3 regions of the Paenibacillus sp. LPE1-1-1.1 genome follow, and region 1 is predicted to be linked to each of the others. Evidence: riboswitches for the same ligand, from Rfam matches in the RefSeq annotation. Region 1 holds a riboswitch; each other region holds the start of a gene.
The links. Region 1 has a riboswitch for cyclic di-GMP ahead of MRBLPE1_RS02805 (methyl-accepting chemotaxis protein). Riboswitches for the same ligand answer to the same signal wherever they lie in the genome.

Region 2: another riboswitch for cyclic di-GMP. It lies ahead of MRBLPE1_RS32715 (transglutaminase-like domain-containing protein); the one in region 1 lies ahead of MRBLPE1_RS02805 (methyl-accepting chemotaxis protein).
Region 3: another riboswitch for cyclic di-GMP. It lies ahead of MRBLPE1_RS11580 (pyridoxal phosphate-dependent decarboxylase family protein); the one in region 1 lies ahead of MRBLPE1_RS02805 (methyl-accepting chemotaxis protein).

What each region holds. Positions count from the first base shown of each region.
Region 1 is NZ_JBEGHY010000001.1:557,954-568,414, forward strand. It holds gene MRBLPE1_RS02765 (HAD family hydrolase) at 1-195, opposite strand, end outside; gene MRBLPE1_RS02770 (nitroreductase family protein) at 374-976, opposite strand; gene MRBLPE1_RS02775 (hypothetical protein) at 1,122-1,373, opposite strand; gene MRBLPE1_RS02780 (TIGR02206 family membrane protein) at 1,377-2,123, opposite strand; gene MRBLPE1_RS02785 (response regulator transcription factor) at 2,208-2,906, opposite strand; gene MRBLPE1_RS02790 (sensor histidine kinase) at 2,899-4,302, opposite strand; gene MRBLPE1_RS02795 (hypothetical protein) at 4,470-5,513, opposite strand; gene MRBLPE1_RS02800 (HSP90 family protein) at 5,516-7,291, opposite strand; gene MRBLPE1_RS02805 (methyl-accepting chemotaxis protein) at 7,446-9,212, opposite strand; cyclic di-GMP riboswitch class I at 9,300-9,384, opposite strand; gene MRBLPE1_RS02810 (DUF1836 domain-containing protein) at 9,459-10,229, opposite strand.
Region 2 is NZ_JBEGHY010000048.1:25-10,485, forward strand. It holds gene MRBLPE1_RS32715 (transglutaminase-like domain-containing protein) at 326-1,135, opposite strand; cyclic di-GMP riboswitch class I at 1,149-1,227, opposite strand; gene lysS (lysine--tRNA ligase) at 1,407-2,915, opposite strand; gene greA (transcription elongation factor GreA) at 3,093-3,569, opposite strand; gene dusB (tRNA dihydrouridine synthase DusB) at 3,916-4,911, opposite strand; gene MRBLPE1_RS32735 (helix-turn-helix domain-containing protein) at 4,943-5,155, opposite strand; gene folK (2-amino-4-hydroxy-6-hydroxymethyldihydropteridine diphosphokinase) at 5,107-5,655, opposite strand; gene folB (dihydroneopterin aldolase) at 5,633-6,019, opposite strand; gene folP (dihydropteroate synthase) at 6,092-6,940, opposite strand; gene pabC (aminodeoxychorismate lyase) at 7,003-7,878, opposite strand; gene pabA (aminodeoxychorismate/anthranilate synthase component II) at 7,875-8,456, opposite strand; gene MRBLPE1_RS32765 (anthranilate synthase component I family protein) at 8,453-10,045, opposite strand; gene cysK (cysteine synthase A) at 10,171-10,461, opposite strand, start outside.
Region 3 is NZ_JBEGHY010000012.1:181,748-192,208, reverse strand. It holds gene MRBLPE1_RS11580 (pyridoxal phosphate-dependent decarboxylase family protein) at 1-1,113, opposite strand, end outside; cyclic di-GMP riboswitch class I at 1,200-1,285, opposite strand; gene MRBLPE1_RS11575 (MFS transporter) at 1,586-2,758, opposite strand; gene MRBLPE1_RS11570 (MerR family transcriptional regulator) at 2,762-3,163, opposite strand; gene MRBLPE1_RS11565 (cysteine hydrolase family protein) at 3,443-3,964, opposite strand; gene MRBLPE1_RS11560 (LysM peptidoglycan-binding domain-containing protein) at 4,410-5,447, shown strand; gene MRBLPE1_RS11555 (hypothetical protein) at 5,516-5,737, opposite strand; gene MRBLPE1_RS11550 (carbohydrate ABC transporter permease) at 5,836-6,672, opposite strand; gene MRBLPE1_RS11545 (carbohydrate ABC transporter permease) at 6,703-7,650, opposite strand; gene MRBLPE1_RS11540 (ABC transporter substrate-binding protein) at 7,754-9,202, opposite strand; gene MRBLPE1_RS11535 (SGNH/GDSL hydrolase family protein) at 9,395-10,461, opposite strand, start outside.

The DNA of each region.
Region 1 (10,461 bases):
CTCCAGCGACATCAACCCGCTGACATGCTTCTCCCATAAACGGTCGCTATGTTTTCTTAATCGTTTGAATAAATCCTCCGCTTGCAATCTATCCCTAAAAAGCCCGCTGATTCCGGCAGTCCGTACTGCCGTCAGAAAAGGCTGAAGCTGATCATACAGCGTATCGTCCAAGTCAAAAAAAACTGCTTTTACCAATTAACTCCACCCCTTGCCTGCCTTGACCGTTTCAAGTTAAAAAATCATACCCATTATAATGCCTCCCTGAAGGCTTGAACAGTAGATGTATATCTCTATCCTTCTTGCATATTTAAATAAGACCGTTCCCGAAAATTAAGGAACGGTCTTTATAATGAAATCAGGCATTAAAATAAGCTTACTTAAATACCTTTACGCGCTCTTCGATCGGTTGGAACGTTTTCTCGCCCGGCGCGGCTGTCGGTTTGCCGAACGGCATTTGCGCAATCAACTGCCATGAATCAGGCAATGACCATGTTTTCTTTACTTCTTCGTCGATCAACGGGTTATAGTGCTGGAGGGTAGCGCCGAAGCCTTCTTTTTCTAGCGCTGTCCATACTACCAATTGATGCATGCCTGAAGAATGCTGCGACCAAATCGGGAAGTTTTGCGCGTAAGACGGAAAGCTTTCCATTAAACCGTCTACGACATTCTTATCCTCGAAAAACAGCACTGTGCCGTAGCCGCTTTTGAATGAACCCATTTTTTGCTCCGTGGATTCGAATTGGTCTGCCGGAACGATTGCCCGCAGTGTGTTTGTCGCGATATCCCACAGCTTGTCATGGTTTTCGCCAAGCAGAACGACGACCCGCGCGCTCTGGGAATTAAATGAGGATGGTGTATGCAATACCGCCTCATGTACGATTTCTACGATTTTTTCATCGGAAATGACGGACTCTTTGCTGATCCCGTAAATCGAACGTCTTGATTTTACTGCTTCCAAAAATGCTTGCGATGTCATTATTTTTCCTGCCTCCCAAGTGGTCTTCTGAGCGTGGATATCTCTTCCAATTCCACCTCAATCAATTACTTTACGTAAGTAACTTTATAATATTCATACCACAAAGTCAAGACGAACAAATACATTATCCCCATCTCATTCAGAATTATGATTCATGGGCAGCATCCTCCGTTAAACTCAGAGGTTCACCGTCACGCATGCGCCATTTCCCGTTAATCCATGTCACAAAAAACGAAATGGCTCCAAGCGTCAGCAGCACTCCTACTTTATAAAGCGCCTCTTGTCCGTTCAAATCCATAAAGATGGCTTTGATTGCGACAATCAGCAGGACAGCGGAACCGAACCATTTGAACAAAACGCAGTCATGACGAATAACACGCCCAGCAGCGATGTCCAATGCTTATTCAGTATTTCCTTCATTTCTGTTCCTCCGTTTTTTCAAATGTGTTTTCCCGTCAAGTCTGCTGCGCCAATAATCCATTCCTTTCACTGCTGCATACAGGAGGACGAAGCATGCGAAAGAAATCGCTTCAAGCTGCAGCAGATACCAAGGCCAAGGTGCTAATAGATCGAGCAAAGAGGCGGTGCTTGGCTTACGCGCCAGAAACATAAAATTAGTCGTGCCGGTAATGCTGTTCGTAATGGCAGCCGGAATGGCGAGGACATGCAGCCAGAGCATAGCCCTCAGCACGGACCGGAAGGTTGGCCGGTACCGTTCAACAGCCAAGATGAACAAGGAGGAACCGATAATTCCGATATGGGCAAGAAAAAAGTGGAAATACCGGAAATGCGGAAAAGCCTCATCCAGATTCGGCGTTAACAAGGCTTGCAGCGCGCCCATGCTTCCCAGAAAAAAAAGCGCATCATAAAAACGTTCTCTCTTCGCTATCAGCACTAACGCGCTTACGAGCAGCATTAGGCTGCACAGCTGGAACGGCAGGGAGCCAATCCCCCAGCGATGTTCCAAGACATAAGAAAGCTGAAGCGAGATCTCGCAGCATAGGAGCAGGATGGCTAGCCCAAATCGCATGGCTTGATTCAGCTTCGGCTTGCGCATTTGCTTTCTGAACATGACGATAAAAACACATGCTGCAATAAGTACAGCCAATGCCGCATAATGTGCAGCCGAAAACATCTCAAAGGCCATGATAAAGCACTCCCTTTCCGCTTTTATGTACCAGCTTCTTAGCTTCATTTTGTAAAAAATGGCATAAAAAAAATAGTACCAACTTTATATGGTACTATCCTCGTCATTCTTCTTATGAAATAAGCCCATTTCCTTGGCTTTATTTGCTGCTTCGCGCGAACCGCTCAGATTCAGCTTTTTTAGTATATGATTGACATGATTTTTGACTGTGCGTATGGATACGACCAGCTTGTCGGCAATTTGCGGCTGCGTATAGCCTTGATCGATTAAATCCAGCAGCTGCAGCTCAGACGGAGTAATAAGATCCCCAAGCTTCTTGATTTCGAACTCGCGTTCAAGCTGCTTCAGCCTGCGAAACTCTTCCCGCATGCGTTCCGCTACGGCCGCGTTAATGGGCGATTGGCTTCGATAGGCCGATCTTATCGCATCCGGCAAGCTTTCAAAATCCGATTTAATCTGATAATCAATGGCTCCCGCTTGAAAGGAACGGAAGATGAGCTCCTTTTCCTCCATCGAGGTCAGCATAATGACCTTGGCACCAGTTGATACCGAGGCCTCCTCGGCGAGCAGAACGCCCTCTGGGCGGCCATCCAGCATAATATCCATCAACACCACATCCGCCGGCGACGATTGCTGTATTCCCTCATGCAGCGCCTGCCTTGCATCCTCGGCTTTGCTGGCCGTCCAAACGACCTCCATGTCCGGCTCTTTGTTGATATAAGCCACAAGGCCGCGAAGCCAATCATGGTCATCTTCCACGATCCATACCCTTATGCTATCCACTCGCTTCCCTCCCTTTTTCATGATGTATGACTGATTTGCCCGCTTGAACCGCCCGTTTCGGGAAGGTTAAATAAACAGAGGTGCCGGCCCCCGGCTTGCTTCTTAGATTAAGTAATCCTTTATGTTTTCGCATGACATGATAAGCATAGGGCAGCCCCAGGCCAAAATTCGTGTCGCTGCCGTTTTTGGTCGTATAGAAGGGCTCGAGAACCTTGGCCATCTCGCTTTTGCTCATCCCCGGGCCTGAATCTTTTATTTCAATGATAAGCTCCCGTTTCGTTTCGCTCAAAAGAATGGACAACTCACCTTTGCCCTTCATTGCTTCGAGGGCGTTGGCGACGATATTGCCTAAAGCTTCGCTCACCTGCGCGGGATCAATGCGGCAGTTCCAACCTGGGCTCAAAGAGGTAAACAGTTTAATTTGGCCGAGCACAGGCTCGTAGCCCTTTATTGTCTGCCCGATCAGCGCTGCCAAATCCGTGGGCTCGACACGCAGGACCAAATCCTCCGTCCTCCGATGCACGCGCTGCAGCATTTCCTGCATATGGCGCGAGGCATTTAGCACGGTTTCAATGTCGGCAAGCAGCTCCTGTTGATCCGTAGCAAGCGCATATGCCTTCATCTTCTCCGAAAACAGCCGCATTTTCCCCGCGTCATTCTTGATTGCGTGATTGAGAATAGCCGTTCCTGACGTGACGACCCTTAAAGTGGAATCGTATCTCCGACGGTCGATGTTGACGCGCACGCCCATGAATCCGTATGTAAACAAAGCGATGACAAATACCGTAACCCCTAGCCCGACGATCCAGGTATTATAAACCCACATGCGCAGCATCCCGAAGCTTGGCAGCACGTAATTCATAACCATGCAAAACATGACTGGCGGAAGAACCGCGGAGCAGATGATCCAGTGCGTTCGGGAAAACGAGGCGTGAAGCTGGCGCTTTAACAGAACCTGAACTGCCCCGTACATAATATACGGCACCGCCCACCAAACGACGATTTTGAATGAGATGGGATATACGGCGGTATAAAAAGGGGTAAATACGATACATAAAACAATCGGAATAAGCAGCAGGAAAGGCAAAAGCGACTGAAACCGCTTAGACAATCGAACAGGCCGATATGCAATCGCGAATAAAATGAAGGAATACGGCAGGCCATAATAGGAAATGAGCGAGGAGACCGCCTGCAAGCGGTATAGCAGCTGCCTCGCAACCTCATTCATCCCGGCATCCGCCGCTGCTGGCAGCCATTGCAGATCAAGAACGGCCGCAAGCGCACCTGCTCCGCCGCTGAATGCCACGGCGCCTAGCCAATGATTAACGGGCGCTCTCCGATCGGAGAGCCATATAATGGCTGCAATAGCCCACAATGCAATAAGAACGAATAGCATAACGCAGCTCCTTCACTACCGATACTATGTTATATCAATCGATACGGGAGACCATTCGCCAATGAACGTTTGCCCGTGCACCGATAGGCTGCCCCCGATGGCACAGCCCAATCTGTTGTCGATCGTTCAATTGAACCATTTTCAATCGCCATGCGTCAACAAACGGCTCAAAAGCGGCTCAGCTTCTCGACTTGCTTCAGCTTCTGGGCAAGCAGCTCCGAACAATAATTGTTTTGATTCCGTTGATCAAAAGCAAGGGCAAGCTCCTCGGCTTCCAGCTTAAGCCGCTCATAGGAAAGCTCGCTGCCGATTTTAAGTTTGCGGCGCCGCTTCTGCTGCAGCCATACTAGCAGAAAGGCCTGGGCTGAGCTCAGGTATAAAAAACGGTCCCAACCGACCTTGGTTTCCATTGCAAAGCCGATGGTGTTCTCGAACCACTTTGCCGCCTTGTTAATATCCGTTACGGTGTAGTAAGCGAGGAAGCTGCCGTACTCGGTCAAATAACCGGGACCGCTTAACAGGCGCGCTCCTTTCTTCGCCATTTTCACGGCCTCCTCAGCTTGATCGATCTCAAGGAGCGGGAGCAGCAAATGGCTGTACGTATTTTGGGGGATGGTTTTACAGGTCAACCGGCCATCCATGATCGGCTTCATCGTTTGCAGGCCGCGCCGGTATCTACCCGCTGTAAAATGATAATAGCCAAAGCTGTTTTGTTCGCATGCCCTGCAATCCGACATGCCGTCCCGCGCTGTTTTACGCCAGAGCTCGTAATAGGTCTGCGCTGCTTCCAAATCGCCTCTCGAAAGCGAGTAGCGATGATGACACTGATAATAAGGGCGCAGGCTGTGACCGTATTGTAAGCATTTTGCCTTGAAATCATCAAGGATTGACGAGATTTGGGCTGCGCCAAATTGCGGAAACCGCCAAATTTGATTGATGAACCATTTATAGTGCCAAATGATCGAGAAGCTCGAATAAGCGGCAGGTTCTTTTTCGAACTGCGTCAAGCACCATGTAAAGGAGACAAGGAACCTTTCTTGATAACCGGAATCAAGCGCCGCCTCGGAATAAGTCATTCGCGCGAAGTAGGCATCCTCCTTCGTCATATATTGGTCGGCGATTCGAATCGCTTCTTCCAATACCGCCAGCTTTTGTTTGCCCTGCGGCAAGCTCCAGGCCTCGCTCCTTAACTGATTGTACCGCTGCTTCATAATTAACGCTCACCCGCCTGACCGAGTCCGATATCCAACACCTGCATAAACGATTGATTCAACAGCTTCAGTTCCTCTGGACCGAGCGGATAATTGCCGAGCAGCAGGGCTTGCGTATAAACGGTTTCGATGCAAAGCTTCTGCATAGACGCATCGTTACAGGCGATGGCCTTCCGTATCAGCGGATTGTTGAAATTGAAGCAAAGCCTTGCCAAAGGCAGCTCATAAAGCTCATGGATGACAATATCTACGATTTCAGCAAATACATCATTCGCCTCTTCCTTCGTTTGCTCCGCCATCCGAAGAAAGTTCACCTCGTCATTCGTGTTATAAAGCGCCGCTAAATCAGCAGGCTCAAATTGTTTTAGCACACTCCTGCACTGAAATGGAGCAAGCAGACGGTCTGAAAGCTCCAAAAACGCTTCCGCGTTTAACAGCTCTACTGGATTGATTGCTTCAAAGAAATTAGAAAAGTTAATCGGATCCAGCACTAATGCTTCAATATTCTCATCCAGCTCAGGCAGCTTGCGCACCAGCTCAAAGTCATGTACGTAACCGCCGTTAATAACCATGACATCCTGCGCTTTTGCCACTCGCGCCACTTGGCGAAATTCATCAAGCGTAGAGGACACAACGATCTGCCGGCTCTTCTCCAAAATCTCCCCCATCCTCATCTCGCCGAATGACGTTTCGAAGGTAAGGAACCGAATAAACAAACGATAAAGCTCATCATCCTGGGATGCCATTGCTTTAATGGATGAATAATGAATTCGAATTATTTTCTCCAGCAAGTCCGGGTCTGTTTCCGCTAGCATGATCATATGCCTCTTTATGCATTCGCCCAGTTCATCCTTAACGCTGTAAAACAGTTCGTTTTCCATTAACGATTCGCGGGATGCCGTCGGCTTCAGGCCATTGGCGTTCATGACGCAGGTCACGAAAAACGCCCAGTCCGGCAGCATATTTTGAATTTGATCTGACAGCAGCATCCGCTTGACGTAAACCTTATGCTTCTTCTCTGCTTGCAAGCTGACTGCGTAGGGCAAAATATACGCTACGCCCTCCAGCTCGCCCATACCAGACTTAAGAGGAATGGCGTCCAGGAAGTTCTGATACATATGATACTCACCGTAAACCAGCGCTTCTTTCATGCTCATAGCCCACGGCGGCGTTTCTTCATTGACGGTGATTTCGTTTTTCCCTTCGGATAAACGGATGGGAACGGGAAGGAACTGGCCGTAATGCGTCATTAAATCCGACATGCTGTCCCATTCATAGTAATCCTCATAACCGTCCTTGCAGGTTAAAAATACGGTCGTCCCGATCGGTGCGTCTTTTTCGAGCTTGCGTATTTTGTAGGTCCCGTCCGAGCGTCCCCTCCATTCAAGGGTATCGCCCTCCAAAGCAGACCGCGTTATAACTACGATTTCGCCGCTAACCACGAAGCATGACAGCAGTCCGACACCGAATTGGCCAATGAAATCATCAGCCGAGTCGAGCTCCTCGCGTTTCGAGGTGCTGCCGATTTGGGCCAGAAAACGGTGGATTTCCTGCTCCGATAAACCGATTCCGTTATCATGGACGGCGATCGTCCGCGATCCGTAAAGTTCTACGGTCACACCGGCATCAAAACGATGGCCGAGGCGTTTGCGCGCCGTAATCGCGTCCACGCCATTTTGGAGAAGTTCCCTTACGAATACGCCGGGATTTGCATATAAATGCTTCGATAGAAGCTCAATCATTCCTTGTAAGTTAACCTGAAAATTCAATTCGCTCATATTTTCTCCTATGTTCGTTATGTCATTAATATACATATCGGTATTACCCTCCGTTTTATTTCGTCATATTGCAGCCTTATCCTTTTTTTAGGCGAATAATGACAACAAAGGACGACCAGCTCCCGGCTAATCGTCCTTTTTCGGTTTATTTTGTTTATAGCTTAAACACGGAGGCCTTCTCTTTCAAATCCTGCGAAGAGCCTGTCAGCTTCTCTGCCAGCGTGCGCAGCTCATCAGAAATATCATTTTGCTTAACGGACAGCTCGCTCATATGCTCCATTTTGCCATTAACATCGGTTGACGTGTTAAGAAGCTTATCCACTGCTAAAACAATGTGGGTCATACCGCTCGTAATTTCGCTGATGGCCGTGGAAATTTCACTCATTTGATCGGAAAGCACGCTGCTCTGCGACTCCAATGCCCGGAAAGTGCCGCTCGCCGTCTCCGATGCTTGACGGGTCGAGTGAATGACATTCGCGAAGCTTCCGATCGTGCGGCTGCTGGCAGCTACATCATTTTGGATCAAAGACAATTCCTTCGTGATCTGCTTGGAGATGGAATCCGTTTGACTGGACAGCTTCCTGATTTCCTCCGCCACGACCGCAAAGCCGCGTCCATGCTCCCCTGCCCTTGCCGATTCAATGGAGGCGTTCAGTGACAACAGGTTCGTCTGCGTGTTTAAGTCCTGAATGCCATTCAAAAATTTCGATACGTTGTTATAACGGTCATTCATCGTTTCGAAAGCTTCCGACAGCTTCGCAAACTGCTCTACGGTTTCGTTTACCATCGTAACAACGCCGGCCATTTGCTGCAACCCGCTTTGCGAGGATTGCTTCATCTGGCGCATATCATTGTTTATGTATTCGCTTGAAGCGGCAATTTCCTGAGAGCTTGCAGATATTTGCTCGGTTACCGCCGAAATGGATGACGCATCGTCATATTGGGAGAGCAATGCCTCTCTGCCCAGATCCACTTGGCCCTTCACGTCTTCGGAGGCTTTACGGTTGCTGCCGATCATCATATCCATATTCCGCGAAACATCCAGCACCGACTCGCTTACTTGGAGCGTTGCTCTAATCGTATCGCGTAAATTATCGCCCATATCGGCTAAGGCTTGATCGATTTCTCCGAATTCATCGGCGCGCACGAGCTTCTCTTGACTTGTAAAATCATTGCTGCCGTATGCCCGGATACGGCGAGTAATGCCCGCAAGACCCGTTTTAATCGATTGCGTAACGCCAAAAATCATGATCGCTGGCAGCACGGCGAGCAATATCACATTGATGAGGACAATGATGTTTGCGCGGGATACATCATCATTTAAATGGTTTGAAGTAATGTCCGCATCATGGGTTAAGCGCTCATGCATGGTGTCGTTCGAGTAGTTTAGAATAACTGTATATACGCTGATTAAACTACTGATACGCAGCGATTTTTCCTCAGCCGTTAATCCGGTGGTATCGGTATTCGTATCCTTTAAATTGTCAAGGGCCAGACGGAGTACGCCGACTTGATTGGCATATAGGGGACCGTCTTCAACAGCCGGAGGGTATTGCTTATCCATCTCGATAAGTTGTTTTTCCAGTTCGTTCATATGGGCGGGCAGATCTTCCAAATCCTTCATGATCGCCGTCGCGTCGCTTTTGCCGTTCTCGATTGCATCAACCATCAGAAGCATGACCTTCAGCAATTTATTAGAGATGCCTTGATAACTGCGTTCCGCGCGGGATAATTCCTCTGAATCTTCAATTGAATTGGCGACCGAAACATTTTGCACATAAATAAATATGCCGGAACCTACATTAAAGAGAGTAATGATTGCCGTAATAAACAATAACCTGGCCGTTATTTTTCTCATGCTCAATTTCTTTGACAGCTTGCCCAGCCTGCCCGCTCTCTCCAACCATACCTTTAAATCCATCCAGCTTTCTCTCTCCTCGGTCTCTCTAAAAAAGCAAAAAAGCTACCCAGCCACAGGAGGCGGATAGCTTACTTAGCTCTATATCCTTCCGGCGGTCTGGCAGCCGTAGCGCTTGCACCTTAGGCCCATAACTTTGCGTCCTTGCCTTTCGGCAAGTTTGCCATTTTCAGATTGTCTATGTTTGTATTTACAACATAAACCAGTATAGGACATACCAGACAATCTGTACATCCCTTTAGAACTATTTTATTCAGGACTTAGAAACAAAGTCGCATTGCAATAACGTCTTGACAGCGAATGAAAATAGGACGTTTGTATCGAAATGACCGAAATAAGCAAAATGTTGCGCACGGCCTCCCATTGATTCTCCGTGAGATTCGGCAGCCTGCTCGCAAACTGGTTCGCGGATAAACGAATGGCCTGCTCAGTCAATAAATCCTGATGCGGGTTCTCCTTCAAATGGCCGGATATATCGAGAAGCTGATCGTTATTCGCATCAAGCTCTTCAAACATACTGGTATAGGAGGCATATAATTCTATAGGTCCGACCAAATCATCCGTTTCGTCTTCCGGCTTCTTGAATACGATCTCGAATAGCTTGCGGATTGATTCAAAATCAAGATTAGACTTTAAATCATCAATAATGAACAATAACGCCGCTTGATTCAGAGAATATTTTTTTCCGGCCTTCGGACAATCGAAGTAGGGTTTAAAATCTCGCTTTACCCAGTTTTGCATGGATGTAATCGACAGATTGGAATATTCGATCAGTTGGCCGAGCGCAGCAATCTCATGAAGCGAGAAGCCTCTCAGCTCATTGCCTTTTATAAGCTTTTCGATAATCGGAGGCAGCAGCGTAGACAGAAATGCAGGCAATCCCGCGCCCTTCTCCAAATCGTATTGATGCGTTTTGGTCCATGCGGCTTGCAGCACCTGCAGCGGCTTCTGATTATGCTTTCCATCCAAGGAGAGCAGCAAGCAGGCCATCTCTTTTCGAGTAAGCGTAAAGGACTCCATTTCCCTTCCTCCTCGCGCTTTCGGCATACAATATTTTATTACAAGTTCATATGAACTCATCATATGCCGGAGAATGACACTTGTAAAGGCTCGAAAATCAATGAGAATAAGCTTTTCCATCTCGTAAAATCGCTCTAAAAGCGCATAAAAGGCTGTTACCGTTAGATACGGCGTTTGTCATTAGCTGTAATCATTCGTTATAGTAGATCATAAGAATACAAAAATATAAATA
Region 2 (10,461 bases), on a different contig from region 1:
GGTGTTTGAAATGCTCATTACTTTTTTATCGCTTTTCTAACGATCCGTTAGGATCGTAAGGGCAGTTATTACTCGTTGTTCAGTTTTCAAAGAGCAATCTTTTCTTTCGTGTCAGCCGTATGTCTCGTTGGCGACCTAGATAATATATCACGTTCGCCTATAACAATGCAAGAACTTTTTTTAAAAAAGTAATAAAAAGATTTACGTCCTCGAATCCCCTCGTTTCATGCTTAGCTCGCGAAAAACTAATCGTCTATATAATGAAGAAAGAAATAAAAAAACGAGCGATGCGCCTATGCGCATGCTCGTTATTCGTTTACTTTTATTAGTATTGTTTTGAGGCCGTATATTTTGCAGCATCTTTAATCAATTCGAATTTTTTATTGCCCTTCTTCAAACCCGCATCTACTGTTGTATCTATCGTAACCCACTTGCCGCCTAAGTAGACTTCATTCCATGCGTGGTAAACATCTACATATGTCGATTTTCCCATCATCAGCTTCGTTGGAATATCCAAGCCGCGAAGCATCCCTGCAAACAAAGCTGCATAACCGTAGCAAATATCTTTTTTTGATTTTAAGGTGCGATCGATGTTCGGAAGGTAATCCACCGAAAGATTAGCCGCCAGTTGATGATCGTAATTAATGTTCGTGATAATAAAATCGTAGATAGCTTTTACTTTCTCCATATCTGTCTTTTTATTTTTCGCAAGCTCTTTTGCTTTCACAATCGCGCTGCTTGTATTTGTCCAACTGATATTTTGAATGGAGTTCAAGTATAATACCTTGCTGTCCTTCAAACTAAGCGTAACCGTTTGTTTTCTGACCAGCTTGTATTTGCTGCCTGATGTATTCTCTAAAACCGAAATCGTATATTGTCCGTTTCCGAGCTGCAGAGGGAATTGCTCTGATGTTTTACCGGAGGTCAGGTTATAGGTATAGTTCGTTTGGCCCTTAGCAACCATAAGTTTTGTTTTCACTTTGGCATTAACGGGGTAATCGATAGCAATAACACCGTTACTAAGATGAGACGTATCCAGCCAGTCTGAAGCCGCTGCTTCACTTGCCTGTGCTGTGGTGGCATTTATCGACGCGATAAGTACAAATGCCGCGATTATGCAAATAAATTTACGCATGAAAAAAACTCCTTTCGGTAGCTGGCTGCCATCTTCAGGAAGGCCCTATAGCTTTGCGTCCCTACCTTTCGATAGGTTTGCCATTATCGTGTGAAGCTTCATTAACACTAATATTAGTTCTAATATACCATATGAATCTATCAAATCAATACGAGTACTTAAAATATTATCATATTTTGGTAGTTTTTCAGATTTGCTGCGGCAGCGCTCTCCTCTAAATACAAAAAGAACCGCCGGCAGCTGACTGCCGTGCGGTTCTATTATTTCATTTTTATTCGGCGGAACGTTGATCTCTCATATGAGGGAACAATAGCACGTCGCGAATGGATGGCGCATCCGTAAGCAGCATGATCAACCGGTCGATACCGATTCCAAGCCCGCCTGTTGGCGGCATGCCGTATTCAAGAGCGCGGATAAAGTCTTCATCCATCTCATGCGCTTCATCGTTGCCATGCTCACGTTCAACCAGCTGCGATTCGAACCGCTCACGTTGGTCGATCGGATCGTTAAGCTCCGTAAAGGCGTTGGCATGCTCGCGCGCCACAATAAATAGCTCGAAACGATCTGTAAACCGCGGATCCGTCTCGCTCTTTTTCGCAAGAGGAGAAATCGCAACGGGATGTCCGGTCACGAAAGTCGGCTGGATAAGCGTGTGCTCGCAAAATTGTTCGAAAAAGGCATTAAGAATATGACCAAAAGTCATATGCGGATCAACCGGGACCTTATGCTCCTTCGCCAGACGCTGTGCTTCTTCGTCACTCATCTCGATCCCAAAATCAACGCCAGTCGTTTCTTTAACCAGCTCGACCATCGAAACACGGCGCCACTGCGGAGTTAAATCAATCTCTTGGCCTTGATAAGTGATTTTCGTTGTGCCGAGTACTTCTTGCGCGATATGTGCAATGACGTTTTCGGTTAGCGCCATAATATCCTTGTAGTCGGCATAAGCCTCATACAGTTCAATCATGGTGAACTCTGGATTGTGCCGTGTCGAAATTCCTTCATTCCGATACACGCGTCCAATTTCATATACCTTCTCCAAACCGCCTACAATTAGACGCTTCAGATGCAGCTCGATAGCAATACGCATGTAAAGCTGCATGTCGAGCGCGTTATGATGCGTTTCGAACGGTCTGGCTGCCGCACCGCCTGCAATAGAATGCAAAGTAGGCGTTTCTACCTCCAGATAACCGCGGGAATCCAAATAGCGGCGCATGGATTGAATGATTTTGGAACGGGTAATGAAGGTTTGCTGTACATCCGGATTCACGATAAGGTCAACATAACGCTGGCGGTAACGAAGCTCAACATCCTTCAGCCCATGATATTTATCAGGCAAAGGAAGCAGCGACTTCGTCAACACTTCAATATCATGCGCTTTGACCGAGACTTCGCCCGTGTTCGTTTTGAAAACGACGCCTTGCACGCCAATGATATCGCCAATATCCAGTAAATCGAATGCGGCAAATTTATGCTCTTCGACGGTATCCTTGCGAACATAAATTTGAATCCTGCCGCTCAAATCCTGGATCGTAGCAAATCCGGCTTTGCCCATTCCGCGTTTTTGCATAATGCGTCCTGCAATACGTACGGTAACAGCTTGGCCTTCCAGCTCTTCTTTGCTGTGCCCTTCATGAGCCTGTACAATTTCTTTGGCGTTATGCGTGCGTTCGAACTTGCGTCCGAAAGGGTCCACGCCTAGTCCTCTAAGCTCGTCTAGTTTGTCTCTGCGAATTTGCAAGAGTTCACTTAGCTCCTGCTCATTGTTTTCATGTTCCACTACTTTCATCTCCTTGATCGTTCGGCAAGCGTAAGCGGCTGTGGCCGGATTGTTGCGATAAAAACTCGTTTTCCGATAAAATATAAGCCCTGTATTCCTATGAAATATACGTTCTTATATTTTAAACGTTCAAAAAGCTTCCCACAAGGAAGCTTTTTGATCCGCGCATTGCAAACCTTATTTTTTGATATCGAGAATTTTGTATTGAATGATGCCGACAGGTACGTTGACTTCGACAACCGTTCCTTTTTTCTTGCCCAAAATCGCTTTGCCAACCGGGCTCTCGTTTGAGATCTTGTTTTGCAAAGGATCGGCTTCAGCTGTACCGACAATAGAGTACTCCATCGTATCGCCGTATTCCATATCTTCAACCGTAACAATAGAACCGATGCTAACGGTATCAATATCAATATCATCATTATTTATAATACGCGCGTTGCGCAGCATTTTCTCAAGGGTAAGCACGCGGCCTTCGATAAATGCTTGCTCGTTCTTCGCATCCTCGTACTCCGAGTTTTCACTTATATCACCATAGCCGATGGCTACTTTAATACGTTCAGCAACTTCACGACGCTTGACCGATTTCAAGTTCTCTAATTCATCTTCGAGCTTGCGCAGCCCTTCTTGAGTCAGAATGATTTGCTTATCGTTCATCTTTCCGATTCTCCTGTCATGTGACTAATTTTTCATACCTTGTATGAATTCACTGATACCTAATATATTACGCTTCTTAATCCTCATACCTACTGTTGTTTGAAGCGCTCTTGATGCGTTCGTTATTTATATTGCACGATTATATTGCAAAGGTACCATGAATGTCAATCAAAGCCAAACGACCCATTGAAACCGTTTCATTTTTTGAAAATGTAACAGAAGCCGCTGGATAGCGGCTTTTGTCGAATGGTGTCATTAACGACCGATTCAGGATCATGCTTATAACCGGTCTATGTGTATTTTAGTAGGCGACCTCTTCCGCAGCGCCTGATGTTCCGCCTGCAGTTTAAGCGGATTGGAATTCCGCATCCTCTTCAAGAGACCGTACATAGTTTTCCAAGATTGCTACCATCGGGTCACGGCCGGTTTCTTCCATAATGACATCTTTTACGCGAGCGCCGCCTGGAAGTCCCTTCAGGTACCATGCTAGGTGCTTGCGCATCTCGCGTACCGCAACCGCCTCGTTCTTCAATGCCACTAAACGATCGAGATGCAAAATAGCTACTTCCAATTTCTCACGCGGCGTCGGATCGCTAAGCAGCTCACCATTCGTCAAATATTGAATGGTCCGGTAAAGCATCCAAGGGTTTCCTAACGCGCCGCGTCCGATCATCACGCCGTCGCAGCCCGTGTGATCCAGAAGGCGTTTGGCATCCTCTGGCGAGAAAACGTCCCCATTGCCTATTACAGGAATGGATACCGCTTCTTTGACATCTTTTATGATGTCCCAATTGGCCTTGCCTGTATACAATTGCTCGCGTGTGCGTCCGTGTACGCTTACGGCTTTCCCGCCGGCGCGTTCAACGGCACGGGCATTCTCAACCGCGTAAATATGCTGGTCGTCCCACCCAATGCGCATTTTTACCGTCACCGGCTTCTGGACCGCATCCACAACGGACGAGACCATCTCATAAATCTTATTGGGATCGAGCAGCCAGCGGGCACCCGCATCGCATTTCGTTACCTTCGGTACCGGACAACCCATGTTGATATCGATAATATCCGCGTTGGTCTGCTTGTCTACGACCTTTGCCGCTTCTACAAGCGACTCGCGGTCACCGCCGAATATTTGCAGGCTGAGCGGCTTCTCGCGCTCATCGACAAACAGCATTTCGAGCGTTCTTTTGTTCCCGTGTAAAATCGCCTTGTCGCTCACCATCTCCGCACATACAAGACCTGTTCCAAACTCTTTGGCTATCAATCGAAAAGCAGGGTTGCACACGCCTGCCATCGGCGCTAGCACCACTCTGTTCTTCATCTCGATGTCTCCGATTTTCAGCATGTCGCTCCTTGCCCCCATAAGATATGCATCGTTATTCACGTGAATCAGACATTAATTCCTCGTAACTGATTCCTAGCGTTTTGGCTATATGACTTAGCAGCTTCGGATCTGTCTTCCTTGTTCCGCGTTCCAATGAACCGAGAACAGCTACCGATACACCAAGTTCCTTGGCCAGCTCCTGCTGAGTATAGCCCTTCAGCTTTCGAAAGGCTCTGACGCGCTGCGCCAATTGATTGTTTTCCATAACGTAATGCCTTCCTTTCCATCCAGAAGCGCCGCCTTTGACTCTGCGCTTACTTCTGCCTGCAGCCGATGCGATTGATCCAGAACATCATGCAGCGGCACAAGCACAAACGCCCGCTCCATCATGCGCGGATGCGGCAAGGTTAGTTCCTCTTGATCCATTCTGACATTATCGTATAGGAGAAGATCAAGGTCAATGGTTCTAGGTCCCCAACGTATTTGTCGAACTCTTCCTAATTGCTGCTCAAATTCCAGAAGCTGCCTCAGTAGTATTAATGGGGAAAGCGTCGTTCGCAAAGCGAGCGCCATATTGAGAAACGGCGGTTGATCCGTATAGCCTACCGGGTCCGTCTCATACATGCCGGATACCTTGCTTATCGCTATTTCCGGATGTGCGTCCAGCAGTCCAATCGCTGCAAGCAGCAGTTGTTCACGATTTCCCATGTTGGAACCTAATGCTATATAAGCCTCTGCCCCATTAAGCGGGTATTGTTCGTCCATCAGCGTCCCGCTTTCTGCGCAGCTCCACCGTTACTCCGTCAAAATGAATATCAAACGGCGGGTTCGGCTTGGTTACTCGAACCGTCACTTCATTTACCATAGTATAAACTTCCAGTACCCGTGTTGCAATGTGACCCGTTAAAGCTTCAATAAGCTTATATGGCGGGCCCTCTACAATCGTTTTTGCAAGAGCGTGTATTTCAACATAATTGACCGTCCTGTTCAAATCATCCGTTACCGCGGCCTGTTCTAAATCCATATCTAGCTCGATATCCACGTAATATTTTTGGCCGAGCTTGTTCTCTTCGGGAAAAACGCCGTGATAACCGTAAAACTTCATTCCTTTTATAAACATTTTATCCATGATCGTCACTCCCCCTTGCGATGCAGTTATTCTAATGATAAAAAAGCCGCTCTTAAACGCTGCAGCTTCCGCTTAGCTGCGATATACGATCGCGTCCGCCATAAGCGCGGCGCGTTTGATTGCCTTCACATCATGCACGCGCATCACCTGGCAGCCATAAGCGATTCCGAGAACAACGGTCGCTGCCGTCCCCTCAACAAGCTCGTCTACTGGCAGATTCAGCGTCTGCTTAATGAACCTTTTGCGCGAAGTCCCAAGCAGCACCGGATAACCGAGCGCCGACAGCTCAGACAGCCGACCAAGCATTTCTAAATTGTCTTCATGGGTTTTGGCAAAACCGATGCCCGGATCAAGCCATATCTGGTCCTCTTCGATTCCAGCGGCATGCGCCAAACTGACGCTGCCTTGCAGATCAGCAAGCACATCCGGGACAAGGTCATTGTAGTCCCTTGCATGACGGTTGTGGTTGATAATAACCGGACATCTATACTCAGCGACAACCGCAGCCATATTGGGATCGCCCTTAAGACCCCAGATGTCATTGATGATATGGGCGCCTGCCTCTAAGGCTTGGCGGGCTGTCTCCGCTTTGTACGTATCAATGGAGAGCGGGATATGCGGCAGCGCCTGGCGCACCGCGCGAATGACGGGAAGGATGCGCCGCAGCTCTTCCTCTGCGCTTACCGGTTCAAAGCCGGGACGTGTCGATTCACCGCCGATATCAAGAATGTCAGCGCCGTCCTCCACCATGGATATGGCGTGTGCAACGGCAGCCTCTACGTTCGTATAGCGCCCCCCGTCCGAGAAAGAATCCGGCGTAGCGTTCAAAATACCCATAATAAGCGTACGGTCACCCAATTCCAGCTTCGTTCCGCTTCCGAATTCATATGTCCTCTTATAAAAATCTGGTCTTTGATTCAATTTGCAGCCTCCGTTCTTCACTGTTTTCTTCTTTGAATGGCGCAGTCAACTAGCTGCCAATCCTATTCAACGCCCGTAGTTAGCCGGTATACCGCTAGTAGCTGTCTGGTCAAAGCCCCTGCTGTACCGTCACTGACGACCCTGCTTTTTCCACTGGCATCCGATAATTTCGTGACGGGAACAAGCTCCTGAATCGAATTGGTCAGCCAAATCTCATCGGCCTCCTGCAGCATCTCCCAGCTGTAAAGCCCTTCTTCCGTACGGCAGCCTTCTTTTTGTGCAAGCCTCAACACCTGCTCACGCGTAATGCCCGGCAGGATGCCCGTGGAAATAGCCGGCGTAAAAATCACGTTATCCTTCGCAAAAAATAAATTGCTGACGATTCCCTCCGCCAACCAGCCTTCATGGCTGAGCATCAGTCCCTCGGCTCCTGCAGATGCTTCGCTAGCCAGCAATTCCCGCTTCGCAATAATATTGTTCATATAATGGAGAGACTTGTAGCGGACATCGCCCTCCGGCGTGTTTCGCCGCGTCTGCATAAGCCGCAGCTCCCGTCCGCGCATATGAACCGCATCATTGACGGGAGGCAAAGCTTTTACAAGCATCAACACATTCGGCTTCTCATAGTCGCCGGTTGGAAGGCCAAGCTCCGCTTCCCCCGCACTAACGGTCAGGCGAACATAACCATCCTCAAGCCCGTTCGCCGCAAGCAAAGCTTTCACCCACTCTGTAACCTGTTCGGCATCCGGCCGATACCGGATACCAAGCTGCTCACAGCCCGCGAGCAAACGGCTCAAATGCCGTTCCAATAAATAAGGTGTCCCTTTATAGGTGCGAAATGTCTCGAATAAGCCCATGCCGTACAAAAAACCGTGATCATAAACTGAGATCACGGCTTCGCTCGCTTCCAAAACGGAGCCATTCAGTCCGATTTTCATCGCACTGCGCCCGTCCGGTTTTGCAAGAAATTACGAAGCATCGTGAGGCCATGCTCCGTTATTATCGATTCAGGGTGGAATTGCACGCCTTCAATCGGGTATTCCTTATGACGCAGGCCCATAATTTCACCTTCGTCTGTTTCTGCGGTAATTTCCAAGCAATCCGGCAATGTCTCACGGCGCACGATAAGCGAATGGTAGCGCGTAGCAGTAAACGGAGTAGGCATGCCCGCGAATATCGATTTTTCATCGTGATGGATCTCGGATGTTTTGCCGTGCATCAGCTTCTCCGCGCGCACAACCTCGCCTCCGAAAGCCTGTCCAATCGATTGATGGCCCAGGCAAACGCCAAAAATCGGAATTTTCCCTTTAAAATGTTCAATCAACGATAGGCTGATGCCTGCTTCATTCGGAGAGCAAGGACCTGGCGATATCAAGATATGGTCGGGTGCCAGCGCTTCAATCCCCGCCAAATCGATTTCATCATTGCGTTTTACCGTAATTTCTTCGCCAAGCTCACCCAAATACTGCACTAAATTGTACGTAAAAGAATCATAGTTATCGATTACCAGTATCATGTTAAGGCTCCCCCTTTATCCGGCTCTGCCGCCCGGTCATGCGCAGCAAACCGCTCGCTGTACTGAATGGCCTTCCATAACGCCTTTGCCTTGTTTAAAGATTCTTTGTACTCCCGCTCCGGATCGGAATCGATAACGATACCCGCTCCTGCTTGAATATGAACAATCCCATCCCGCAGCGCCATAGTTCTAATAATAATATTAAATTCCATATCCCCATTGTAGTCAATCCATCCGAGGGAGCCTGTATAAGGACCGCGCCTTGTCGGCTCAAGCTCTTCAATGATCTCCATCGTACGGATTTTTGGCGCGCCGGTTATCGTCCCGCCCGGGAAAGTGGCCGAAATAACATCATAAGCATCCTTGCCGCCGGCCAATTGGCCTTCCACCTGCGAAACAAGATGCATGACATGCGAATATTGTTCAATGACCATAAGCTCTTCGACCTTTACCGTGCCATAAGCAGAAATGCGTCCCAGATCATTTCTTTCCAAATCCACAAGCATAATATGCTCTGCTCGCTCCTTCTCGTTCGAGAGAAGCTCGTCAGCCAGCCGCAGGTCTTCCTCTTCAGTGCGTCCGCGCCTCCGCGTGCCGGCGATTGGCCTTGTTGCAAGCTTGCTCTCTTGAAGCTCAACCAAAAGCTCAGGCGAGGCAGATACGAGCTGGAAATCAGGACAGCGCAGAAAGCCCATGTAAGGCGAAGGGTTTACCAGTCTCAGCCATTCATACAGCTCTTCGGGCGAGGCTTTCACTTCCTTGCTTTGCCTTACGGAAAGATTCACTTGAAAGACATCGCCTTGCTCAATATACCGCTGTATGCGGCGAACCGCCTCCATATAGGCTTCCTTCGAAAAAGGAGAAGTGATGCCAGAGAGGGAATCGACATCCATTTGCAGCTGGTCATCCTCAAGTAAAAGCTGCCGCTTCGCCCGAAGCGAAGCTGCTTTTTTCTTCGCTTGTTCTTCATCAAACCAGGTTAACCAATAATCGGTCATCCCTTCGGCTTTCGATAAGGCACGTTCATAAGCATCACGCAGCGCTTCATCATCGGCACCGGGCTCGATCCTTGTATGGACGGAACAATACACCTTATCCTCCACATGATCAATGATCCAAAGCTCGTTTATTTGCATAAACAAATAATCCGGCATGCTCCGATCATCCAAGGCTACCTCCGGCAAGCGTTCAATAGAACGAATAATGTCGTAGCCCCAAAAACCGACGCAGCCGCCAATCCATTTCGGTCCATCCGTAGCCCTTGGTCCGAGCAGGCCGCTCATCCATTCCCTCACTACTTCAAGAGGTTTTCCGTCCCAATGACACTTGCTTTGCTCCTCTAACGAATGAAACGCTACCGATTCGGCAGATAAACCCTTGCCCCGTATGATCGCGTCAGGGTGCAAGCCCAAATACGTATAACGCCCGTCCTTGCCGCTCTCCAGTACAAAAGCATAAGGCGAAGCATCCTGCCACACCTCTTCCCATGATGCGACACCTGCCCTGTTTTCCAGCTGGAAAGGCAGTTCCTTAACTAGCGGCAGCGTTGTAAACTTCCGTTCGGCGTGCCACCGAGTCCATTGCTCCATAGCGGTGACCATCACCTTCGACCCCCGATAACTTGACTTATTTTGCTCAGTATACAGAATAGCAAGGTAAAAAGAAAGCCTTCCATTCCGGGGAATGAAAGGCTGTCTGCTATAGGGAATAAAAATTAGTTTTCGAAGTTGAACAATGGCGTGGAAAGGTAACGTTCGCCGTTGCTTGGAACGATCGCAACCACACGTTTGCCTGCGCCAAGCTCTTTAGCAACTTGCAGTGCCGCGTAAATTGCTGCGCCCGAAGAAATACCGCAAAGGATACCTTCTTCTTTCGCTGCGCGACGAGCGTATTCAAACGCATCTTCATTCTCGATTGTAATTACAGCGTCATAAATTTCACGGTTCAAAATTTCAGGTACGAAGTTAGCGCCGATACCTTGAATTTTGTGAGCGCCTGGTTTACC
Region 3 (10,461 bases), on a different contig from region 1:
GACATATGGAGTCTCGTCTGGATCTAAATCCAGAAGCTTTAAATCAGAAGCATTTTTGACTAAAAATAGGCTTGTTGAATAAGGGGTTTGTCCCAACTTCTGAAAATCGAAGCAAAGAGAATCTGCTTTGTTCAAATGTTTCATTTTTGCTTGAATGGCTTTTAGAGCTGCAAGCGCTTCGTCCGCAATATTCAAAGGATTATTGGCAAAATCGTAGTTGTTGAAGAAAGCGAAGAATCCGCCCAGAGCCGAGTCGGCATGGATATGGGGCCGTTGGATACGGTGCTCCCGTGCTAACCGTTCTGTCATTTGATATACTTCATCAAGGTTGTCAATGCCCATTGCATCTGTCGTACCCGTAGTGGCAACCACGTATATCGGAATGCCGCCCTTTGCGATAACCTGTTCCATTTTCGCTTTCAAATCCTCGATATCCATGGAGCTATCTTCATGGGTACGGATTTTGATTAAGTGATCGCTTCCAATCCCTGTGGCTTCCATCGACTTATAAAGGCTGTAATGTGCCGCCTCCGAGCAGAACGCATATAAGTTTTGGGGCACTCCGGTCTTTGCGGCAGAAGAGCTTGCTTTATTAATCGCCAGCCTCAATCCAGTGAATATTGCGCCCTGGCCGCCCCAAGTTGTATATCCTCCGCTTACTGCCGTGTGATAGCCGATAAGATCCGACATCATTGCAACGACCTTAACTTCGGCTTCGGCGCCAGCCGGTCCATATACATCCCATAAATTATTGCCATTCACCATAAATGCCGTAAGCATGCCGAGTATTCCCGGGGTGCTGGCCATAGGCAAAATGTTGGTTAAAAAGTATTTGGTGTGATAGGGATGAGCGTGAAGCAAGGATAGAAGCTCTTTATTAACCTCATCCAACGGGCTTCCGCTATGTGGAATTCTGCTAGCATCCGCCAGCTCCTTATAAAAAAGCGGTCCTCGCTCTTTATTCCCTTTCAAAAAAACCGATTCTGGGTCCTTTAGCTCATCGACACCGCTAACGATCTGCCCAATTAATTCTAAAAACTTGTTACGCTGCTCTACATTGCCATCATCACTTGGAAATAAGCTGCGAATATTAGTTTGATGATTCATACTCATACTACCTCACTCCACCATTGATATTTTTCTCTCTAAATAAAAAAGGCACACCTATAAACTCTCATAGGTATACCCTTTGCTTATAACATTGCAACTGGCTGACATTTCTTTTTAAGAAGTAGTCCCTATAGCTTTGCGCCACCATCTTTCGATGGATTTGCCAATATTAAATTTGGAGAAATTTACAGGTTAATTAGAAAACATTTACATCTAATAGGAACATTCTACTATCTCGCTTTTCCAGAATCAACGTTTTTTTAGTTAAATATGTCTAAAGAACTAACGAATGATGTCGACAGTTATTTTTTTTGTCACAATTCTCCTATTATTATAAATGACACCGTTTTCTTTTATAAAATCCCTTTACTATCTCTTATCTTCTCTTTTTGCCGGAAATAAAAAAGCATCGTGCCGATAAAAAGGGAAACTCCCCATTTATTCGGACGATGCTTTCGCCGGTCATGTTATTTGATTAGTTTGATGATAGCAGAGTAGAAGGACTAAACATGTAGTTTCTTAGAAGAATAGATATTAAACTTAATATCAAGAATAGTACTCCCCCGAAGACGATGTATTGCGTACCCATTCCTGATATAAATAATCCACCTACTGCGGTTCCAATCGTTATTCCTAAGTTACCGCATGATAGATACAATCCATTAACGAAATCAGGAGCTTCTGGCGCCGCGGAGGTAATCCAATATTGACCGACATTATTTCCTATAGCAAATAAAATTCCCCATAACATAATTGTTACCAACATAGGTCCAGTGGACATGCCTGTAAGGAATGACAATAGGAGAACGATTCCTAATGCGATTGGGAAAAGTATTGCAGTCTTCATAGCATGTTTGGTAAGTAACCTTCCTCCTACCAAATTTCCAAGCAGACTTGCTAAACCTAATAAAAATAATGCCAAAGTTAAGGTTTTCCCCGATATATTCGTTACGGTCCCAAGATATTCTGTGATGAAAGTATTAATACTCGCAGTTGCAGAACCAATAAATACGACAGTAGCAATAGCTAACCAAAGAACCGGCTTTTTTAATACGCTTATTTGGGAGCCATAAGAAAGCCTTTCTTTAACAGGCATGGATGGCACAAATATCATTGTCGCTATGAATGCCATAGCATTAACGATAGCAAAGAATAACATGGCCTTTTCTATAGAAGCCCCACTAGCAATATAATTAGTGATGGGTACGCCAAGTATCATACCTGCGGTTACGCCTAAAATCACTTTAGAAACAGCCTTAGGAGCTTCTTCCGCTCTAACAGAGGTAGCAGCAACTGTCAAAGCCAATGAACAATAAATGGGATGGAAAAAGGCTGGGATCACACGAGCAATTAGCAAAACGGTAAAGTTTGGTGCAAATATGGAAACAATGTTACCTACTACGAAAATACCAAGTACAAGCAGCATTACCGTCTTACGGTTTATTCTTGAAAACAATAACGGCATAATAGGACCAGATATTGCAACAGCAAGTGCAAAGAGGCTCACTAGCAGACCTGCTTTGGATACACTGATATCAAATTGCTCAGCAATTGAAGGTAGTATCCCAATTACGCCCATCTCGGTAGTTAGAATACCGAAAACGCCTACAGCTAAAATAAATATAAGCAAATTATTTTTTTTTATCATAAGTTAAGTTTTATCTCCTCTGTCTTCTGTGCTTTTCAGGTTTTTTTCATTCGGTACCACAGATTGTTCATAACTATCAATTTTCCCGTTCAAAAGTTGCAGGGATTTCTGTAGTTTATCAATTTTTGGAACCAACTGGTCTCGTTGTTGAACTAATAGTTCCTTTCTTGTTTGAATAGTCGCATCGCCTTGATGAACCATTTCTACGTACTCAAGTAACAACTCTATGGACATACCTGCGTTACGCATATAAATTATGACTTGAATCCATTTACAGTCCTGTTCTGAATACTCTCTTATCCCACTTTTATTACGATTTATACGAGGAATAAGACCTATTCGCTCATAATAACGCAAGGTATCAGGTGAGATTCCAAATTTCTCGCATATTTCTGAAATCATCATAACAATCGCCTCCTTAACTTATCGAAGCTTAACAGTTGAAGTGAACTCCAAGTCAAGGGCTTTTTTTTGATGCCGTTTAACGACATAAAAAAAAGCCCTGATTAACAAGGCAACTCTCAATTATTTTGTAATTATGCCCAGTTCGGCAATCATTTATTGCGTTATCCTGCCAGTTAGCTAAACAAAAAAAGGGAGCAGCTGCCGCAGCAACTGTCCGCTATCCTGCAGCCCTCAATATAAAAGCCCTCACTGAGAGGGCTTTTATCCATTCTTTTACACCTAACAGAATTCAATATTTGACGATTCAAGATTTTCCGCGAAAGATCGAAATTGATCATTATAGTGCTCTATAATTTGTGCCGCGCTTTGATTACCTTGACTCCAGGTACTATGACAGTCTTTGACCACAGTCACTTGATAACCTAATTCATTGGCTCGACGGCATGTTGCATCGATACACATATCTGTTTGAAGTCCAACCAATACAACTTTTCTAATCCCGAGCGCTGCCAATTCCGAATGGAGATTAGTATCATGGAACGAGTCGGGCGTATGCTTTTGAATGATGGTGTCTCCGCCAACGGGAGCTATCATGGGGTGTATGTTCCAATCTGGACTATTGGTTACCAAACCTTCATCTTCATTATGTTGAACATATATAACAGGAGTATCACATGATCTAGCTTTTTTGATAAGTCCGCTTATGCGCTCAAGTAAACCATCGCCGTCGTATACTGGGTATTCATCCTGAAACATGCCGTTTTGAACATCAATTACTAACAAGGCAATATCAATTTTCATTATCTTGACCTCACCCCATGATTTGATATTTTTTTGCAATCCTTACTAGTTTTTAAGCGCTACTGCCCGTCAGCTGAATTGGCAGCTGATACTATCATCCTCAGAGGGAGTGTCATATATCCATTCATCTACTCTAATCCATTCATTCATCGTTGAATTATCACTTTTAAAAGTTTTTTGCTCGATATATACATGAATGATTGTCCCCGATTTGTTCCCCTACCTTTCATCAAAGAAGTCGCCCGAAGTTCATTAACCTCCCTAATTTTAACACATATTGGAACTATCCTGCCCGTTAGCCTAATAAAAATAGCAGGCCACTACAGCACCATTATATACGGAGCATTTGGGGTACTACTTAATTGGCTGTTTAGGCCCATTCCACAGGGTTCAATAAGTCCGATAGAATAGGATTAAGTTGAGGAACAAAGGAGAAGATTACGTTTTGAATAAGAGAAGCACACGCAGAAGCAACCGTTCCAAAGGCCGCCTGTCATCTTTAAAGCAAACAAAACTCATCATCTATCTGGCGATATTCATTATTTTTGTTGGTATTTGCGGAGCATTGTATGGTAAATATACGAATAAAGTTGATTCTACGCTTCCGCTTGCTGATTCGGATTCCCTTAGTAATGGGAATAACGGAAACGAGCCCTTGGCAGATGACCCCATCCCCGCCGGAACCCTTGACAGTGGAGAGGAACAAGAGTCCACAGAGGAAAACAAAGATGTGACGGAAGAGCCTGCTCCTACTGCATCCGACGCAACGGTCAAAGAAGGTGATAATCCGACGGAGACTCCTAAGCCTGCACAGACAGAACAACCAACGCAAGAAAATAAGGATTATGGCAATAAATCAACGGAAGCCCCTTCTAAAACGGTGAAGCTTCCAACCACCTATGTTGTCCAAAAAGGCGATACGCTAAGATCGATATCCGAGAAGTTCTATCAATCTAAGGAGCACTATGCGCTGGTTGCAGCGTATAACCATATCGTGTTTATTAATGATATGAAAGCCGGTGATACGCTTAAGATCCCAGTATTGTCATCAACAGCCGGCTCGATAGGTGGCAGCCAGCAGGGAACCAAAGACTATTCGAAAATTAATTTGCCTGCTACCTATCTGATCCAAGTAGGCGATACTCTGTCAGGGATTTCCAGAATGTTTTACAAATCTGCTGAATATGTGAATTATATTGCGAAAGAAAACAAGCTTGATAAAAATGTAGGCTTGAAAGCAGGCACCAACCTCCTTATTCCGTCCCTGAAAAATTATAAGCCGGATGAAGAAAAAGGCGCAGTAAAAACTTTACCCGATTACGAGACTTCCGTTCATACCGTAAAGAGTGGCGAGACGCTCTACAGCATCTCCAAAATCTATTACGGCTCCGACAAAAATGTGAAGTTCATTGCGAGTTACAATCATATTGTAAATATTGATGATGTAAAAGCCGGCACGGTGCTGAAAATTCCAAAAACTTAGGTCAACGAAGTCTGACAGAAAAGGCTCCGCCATAGCGGAGCCTTTTCTGTGTGCCTGAGATGTACTTTTTATTCTGACAGCATAATTCCTAATTCTTTATCCTGCGGAAATAATGTTTGCCCAAATACTAATGCTCCAGTTTGAAAGATAGTGGAAAAGATTAACCATACAAAAGCTTTTGTTTTATGAATAATCGACATTCTTATTAAAGCATATGCGTTTAAAAGAAAAATGATCGTAATGCAAGTGATAAAAAGTGTCCATGTTCCCTCTTCCAATTCTAAGTGCATGAAGCCGCCCCATTCCGCTAAAAATACGAACGCCTACATCCATAATACGTTAATCAATCACTTCCTGCCGTCGGAATGGGTTCTCGACTTTACTTATGTCAGCCTTTCACCGCGCCCATTGTCGCGCCTTCCATCAACAGCTTCTGGAACAGAATGTAGATGATAATGCACGGTATCATAGAAATTGTTACTCCCGCAAACAGCGTCACCCAATCGGCGGTATACTCCATCTGCTTGTTCGCAGAATACATTTGTACCGCGATCGGATACTTCTTAGGATCGCTTAAGTAGATGAAAGGCCCCAAGAAGTTATTGTAGAATCCAAGAAACTTAAATACGGCAACCGTAACAATACCCGGCGTTGATAGAGGAACGACAACCCGCCAAAATCTTTGGAACAGCGTGGCACCATCCATCGTTGCGCTCTCTTCCAATTCCTTCGGCAGAGAGCTCATAAAACCGCCCAGAAGCATGAGATAAAATACGCTTTCCCCTAGGCTGGACAATAAAATTAAGCCTGTCAGGCTATTCGTTAATTCCAGTTCCCTCATAACCACGTACTGAGGAACGAGAGCATTTACACCAGGAAGAAATAAGGATAGCATAATCAAGCCCCAAATTACTTTTCTCCCCTTAAACTCCATACGTGTCAGCGCGTAAGAATTGAGCGTCGTGAAGAACATACCGAGTACCAAGCTTCCACCCACATAATAAAGGGTATTCAGAAGCGACTGGCCAAAACCGTATTGGTTCCAAGCCTTCGTATAGTTCTTCCACTGCAACTCCGTTGGCAGCGCCCAGATGTCCTGAAAAAATTCCGGATTGCTCTTCAGAGACTCATAGAAGACCCAAGCAAGCGGAAAGAGAATCGTCAGCGCCCATAAGAATAACAGAATGCGCCAGATGGCATCCATAAATGCATGCTTTTCTTTCAACCCTATCCCTCCGAACCCTTTAAATGAAAATTAAAACTCTACGTCTTTTTTCGGCAGAAACTTATCCGTTAGGACTTTTGCGGTTACTAATATAACAAATAGAATCATACCAATTGCGGAAGCATAGCCGTAGTTCCGATACTCCTCCCCAAAGGCCAGATTAAACATATACAAACCGATGACATCGGTGGACCCGTACGGCCCGCCATTTGTCAGGATGAGAATATTTTCGAAGCTCTTTAAGGTTCCAACGACTAAGAAAAGCACTGCAACCTTAACAATTGGCATAATAAGCGGCATCGTAATTTTAAATAATCGAGTCATATGATCCGCACCTTCAAGAATGGCTGCCTCGTATAATGATTTTGGTATAGCCAGCATCGCGTTAGCGAAGATGATCACATACAAAGCGACCCCACCCCATACCCAGGGCGGAATTACTGCTAAAATCGCAGTCCGTTCGTCACCAAGCCAATAAAAGTTTTTCATGTCGAAACCAAACAGTTCAATGATTCCATTTAATAAGCCATACGAGCCGTCATAAATAAACGCCCATAAGAGCGCGATAACAACCGTAGAGAGCACGTTAGGAAAGAAAAATAGCACTTTCAAAAATTTATTTTCACGATAGTTTTTATTCGAAATTAAATAACCAAGCAGCAGTGAAATGAACACAACAAACGTTGGGATAGCCAGCATAAATATAACGTTGTGTCCCAATGCACGCCATACATATTTGTCATTGAAAGCGGTAACGAAGTTATCGAACCCTACAAACTTTGGTTCTGTAAACCCATCCCAATCCAGAAAAGCATAATAAAGTGATAGTATATTCGGAAATAGCGTGAACAGTAAGTACCCTCCGAAGGGGGGGACAATGGCAACGAACAGAAAAATCCATTTTTGCGTGTTCTTTTTATCAAGACCCAGTCTTTGCAGCCAAGTGCGCTGTGTCTTTACTACAGTCGTATCAGACATGGGAGGACAGCTCCTATTCTACAAACTTAAGCGGCTGGTGCCGTTATTATTTTAAAAAAGCAAGCGGAGAGGAAGCCTCCCCGCTCGCTCGCAGCAAAACTGTTTATTTCTGCGCTTCTAGAGCCTTCGTCAGCAGTTTTTCTGCTTCTTCCAAAATTGGCATCGGATCTTGCTGACCCAGGACGAACTTGATTGTATTTTCATCCATTAGTTTCGTCGCTTGAGCAAAGTTTGGATCGGAAATACTAACAGACCTGCTTGCTTTATAAGCTCGTGCATTGTTTTCTGTGATGTATTTCAGAACAGCTTGTGCCGAGCTGGACAGGTTAACCGTTCTAGCAGCATCTACTGTCAGGTCACTGCGCATAGGTAAAGCGCCCGCTTTCTCAGCGATATATTGCTGATTGTCCAACGTCATCAGCTCAACGATAAATTCCTTTGCCCATTTCTTGTTCAGCTCAGGCTTGTTTGCCCAAATGTAATTGAAGTTTGTCGTTCCGCTTCTTACCCAAAGCGTCTGATCTGTGCTCTCTCTGAAAGGAACAATCATAAAGCCCCAGTCAAAGTCTGCCGGTGTCGCTTCCTTCATTTCATTCTCAACGTGGCTTCCTGTTGATACCATTGCTGCTTCTTTTTGAATAACCTGCATTTGAGATTGCGTATGAGACAAAGCTGGCAAGCCTTCAGCAAAATACCCTAGTTGTCCCAGTTCAAAAAGGCGATTCCAGTGTTCAACAACCTCTGTGCTCTTATACTGCGGGAGCGTAAAAGTTTTGTAGTTCTCAATATACTGGTCTGCGTGACCGCTCATGTCGGCAAGCTCAAATAATTTCGCTGCTCCGAAAGCCCAATCGACATAGTTCGGATGCATGCCTGGGAAGGTAATCGGAGCGATTCCATCCGCCTTAATATCCGCAAGCAGCTGCTTGAACTCATCCCATGTTTTCGGATTTTGGTTCCAGCCATGCTCATCAAACAACTTTTTATTGAAGAACAAGCCGCCGAAACTGCTGGACGCCGCGAATTCATACCTTTTTCCGTTGATCAAAGAGGTCGATTCGTACATGCCCGGCAGCGTGAGGTCTTTAACGGTTTTATCCGGTGCATCCGGAAGCTTCATATCCCAAATGCCATCCATTGGCTCAAGCTTACCCGCTTCCGCGAGGGATACAATTCCGCCCGCTGGCGTTGTGTTGAAGAGGTCGAACATCTCCTTATCATCGTTTGCGGAAATTTTAGTCGAGAGGATTGTTTTCATATCAGCTGAAGCTGTAATATCAAACGATACATTTGGATACTTCGCTGTAAAATTTTCAACTGCATGATCGAACCATTCGCGTCCGTATCCGCCAACGAAGAAGCCGACCTTCAAGGTAACCTTCTCATCCTTAGGAAGCCCATTTTCATATACAGCGACTTCTGCAGGCGCGTTGCTTGCTGCTGGTGCATTTGCAGCGTTGTTTGCGTTATTGCCACCGTTACTGCATGCTGCAATAACGCCCATTGCTATAACCAGACCAACGGATGCAAGCTTCTTAAACGTTTTGTTCATAAATCTTAAACCCCCTAATTAATAAATAAATTTGATTTATTCAACTTCTGAAGTTATTTTATCGGTCTTGTGTTATCTAACTGTCAAGAAATTATTAGGGTTACGTAAATTATTCCTGTTGAATAACCAAAACAAAAAATTCCTCAAAATTACCTGCAATGAGCGGGTAATCAAGGCCTTTCTCTTCTTTACTTACAGGTTAAGAAGCGGTCTGATAATTGGCGCAAGCGACTGCGCTATGCGAAGAAACCCTAAGTCGGTCGGATGTGTTCCGTCAACGGTAATTTCGCTGATGGAGTCCTCCCCGAGCAGATCGAAGCCATCTGCAAAATGGATATGGCTATCCCCTTCTGCCCGCCTCTGTTGAACGTTCTCAATCTGCACAAGTCTTCGGCGGTTAAACAGCTCCTGCCTCTCCTCATAGAAACGGTCGCCGTCATTGTGGATTTTGGAGACAATTAATATAGGAACTTCAGGGTGCCGCTCTCTTAATATGCTGATGAATACAGGCAACGTCCTTGCTATGTTCTCAGCTGCTCCAGTGTTGCCTTCATAATCTAGCACATAGAGCCCAGGGTCTTTAATATCCGCCATGATCTGAGCCAGCTCCGGTTCTCCTTTGCCGGAACCGGAAAAGCCGAGATTCACGAACGGCACCGGTAACGTGCGGCTGAGAATGTTGGAATAAGCCATGCCTGGTCTCGAAGCGCATCCGCCTTGTGTAACGGAGGTGCCATAAATGACAACGGGTCTATTGCTGTAATAGGAAGGAGGAGCACTGACAGCAGCATCCTCATCTATACCTATTAAGACCTCCTCCACGCCTTGATATAATGGAAAGTTCAAGGTTACAGCGAAATCTCTTTTGGTATTCCACCGAAACAGCTGTGCTTCATATTCTGTATTTTTATGGTTAAATTTGGTTGTGGAGATGTACTTTTGGTTGCCAGGATCCCCTAAATAGCAGTCAAAACCGCACTGCCCGCTTGCGGGCATATGGTACATATTCGCAGGCCCAGCTAGACGCACCTTAATAACTAACCGCGAAGTATTCGTTCGAAAACGAATCTGGCCTCCAGCAGTACAATAGGCAAGAGTATCGACTGCGGACGGCAAAGGCACCCCCGGATTAAGAGGGAGACGACGATAAACACCATCCTGGGCTAGCCATGGGAAGCCTACAATTTGAAAAGGAGGCTTCAGTGGAGAAAGCCACTGAAGCGGTTCTCCTTCAAACGTCTCCGGGCCATCGTTTTCAC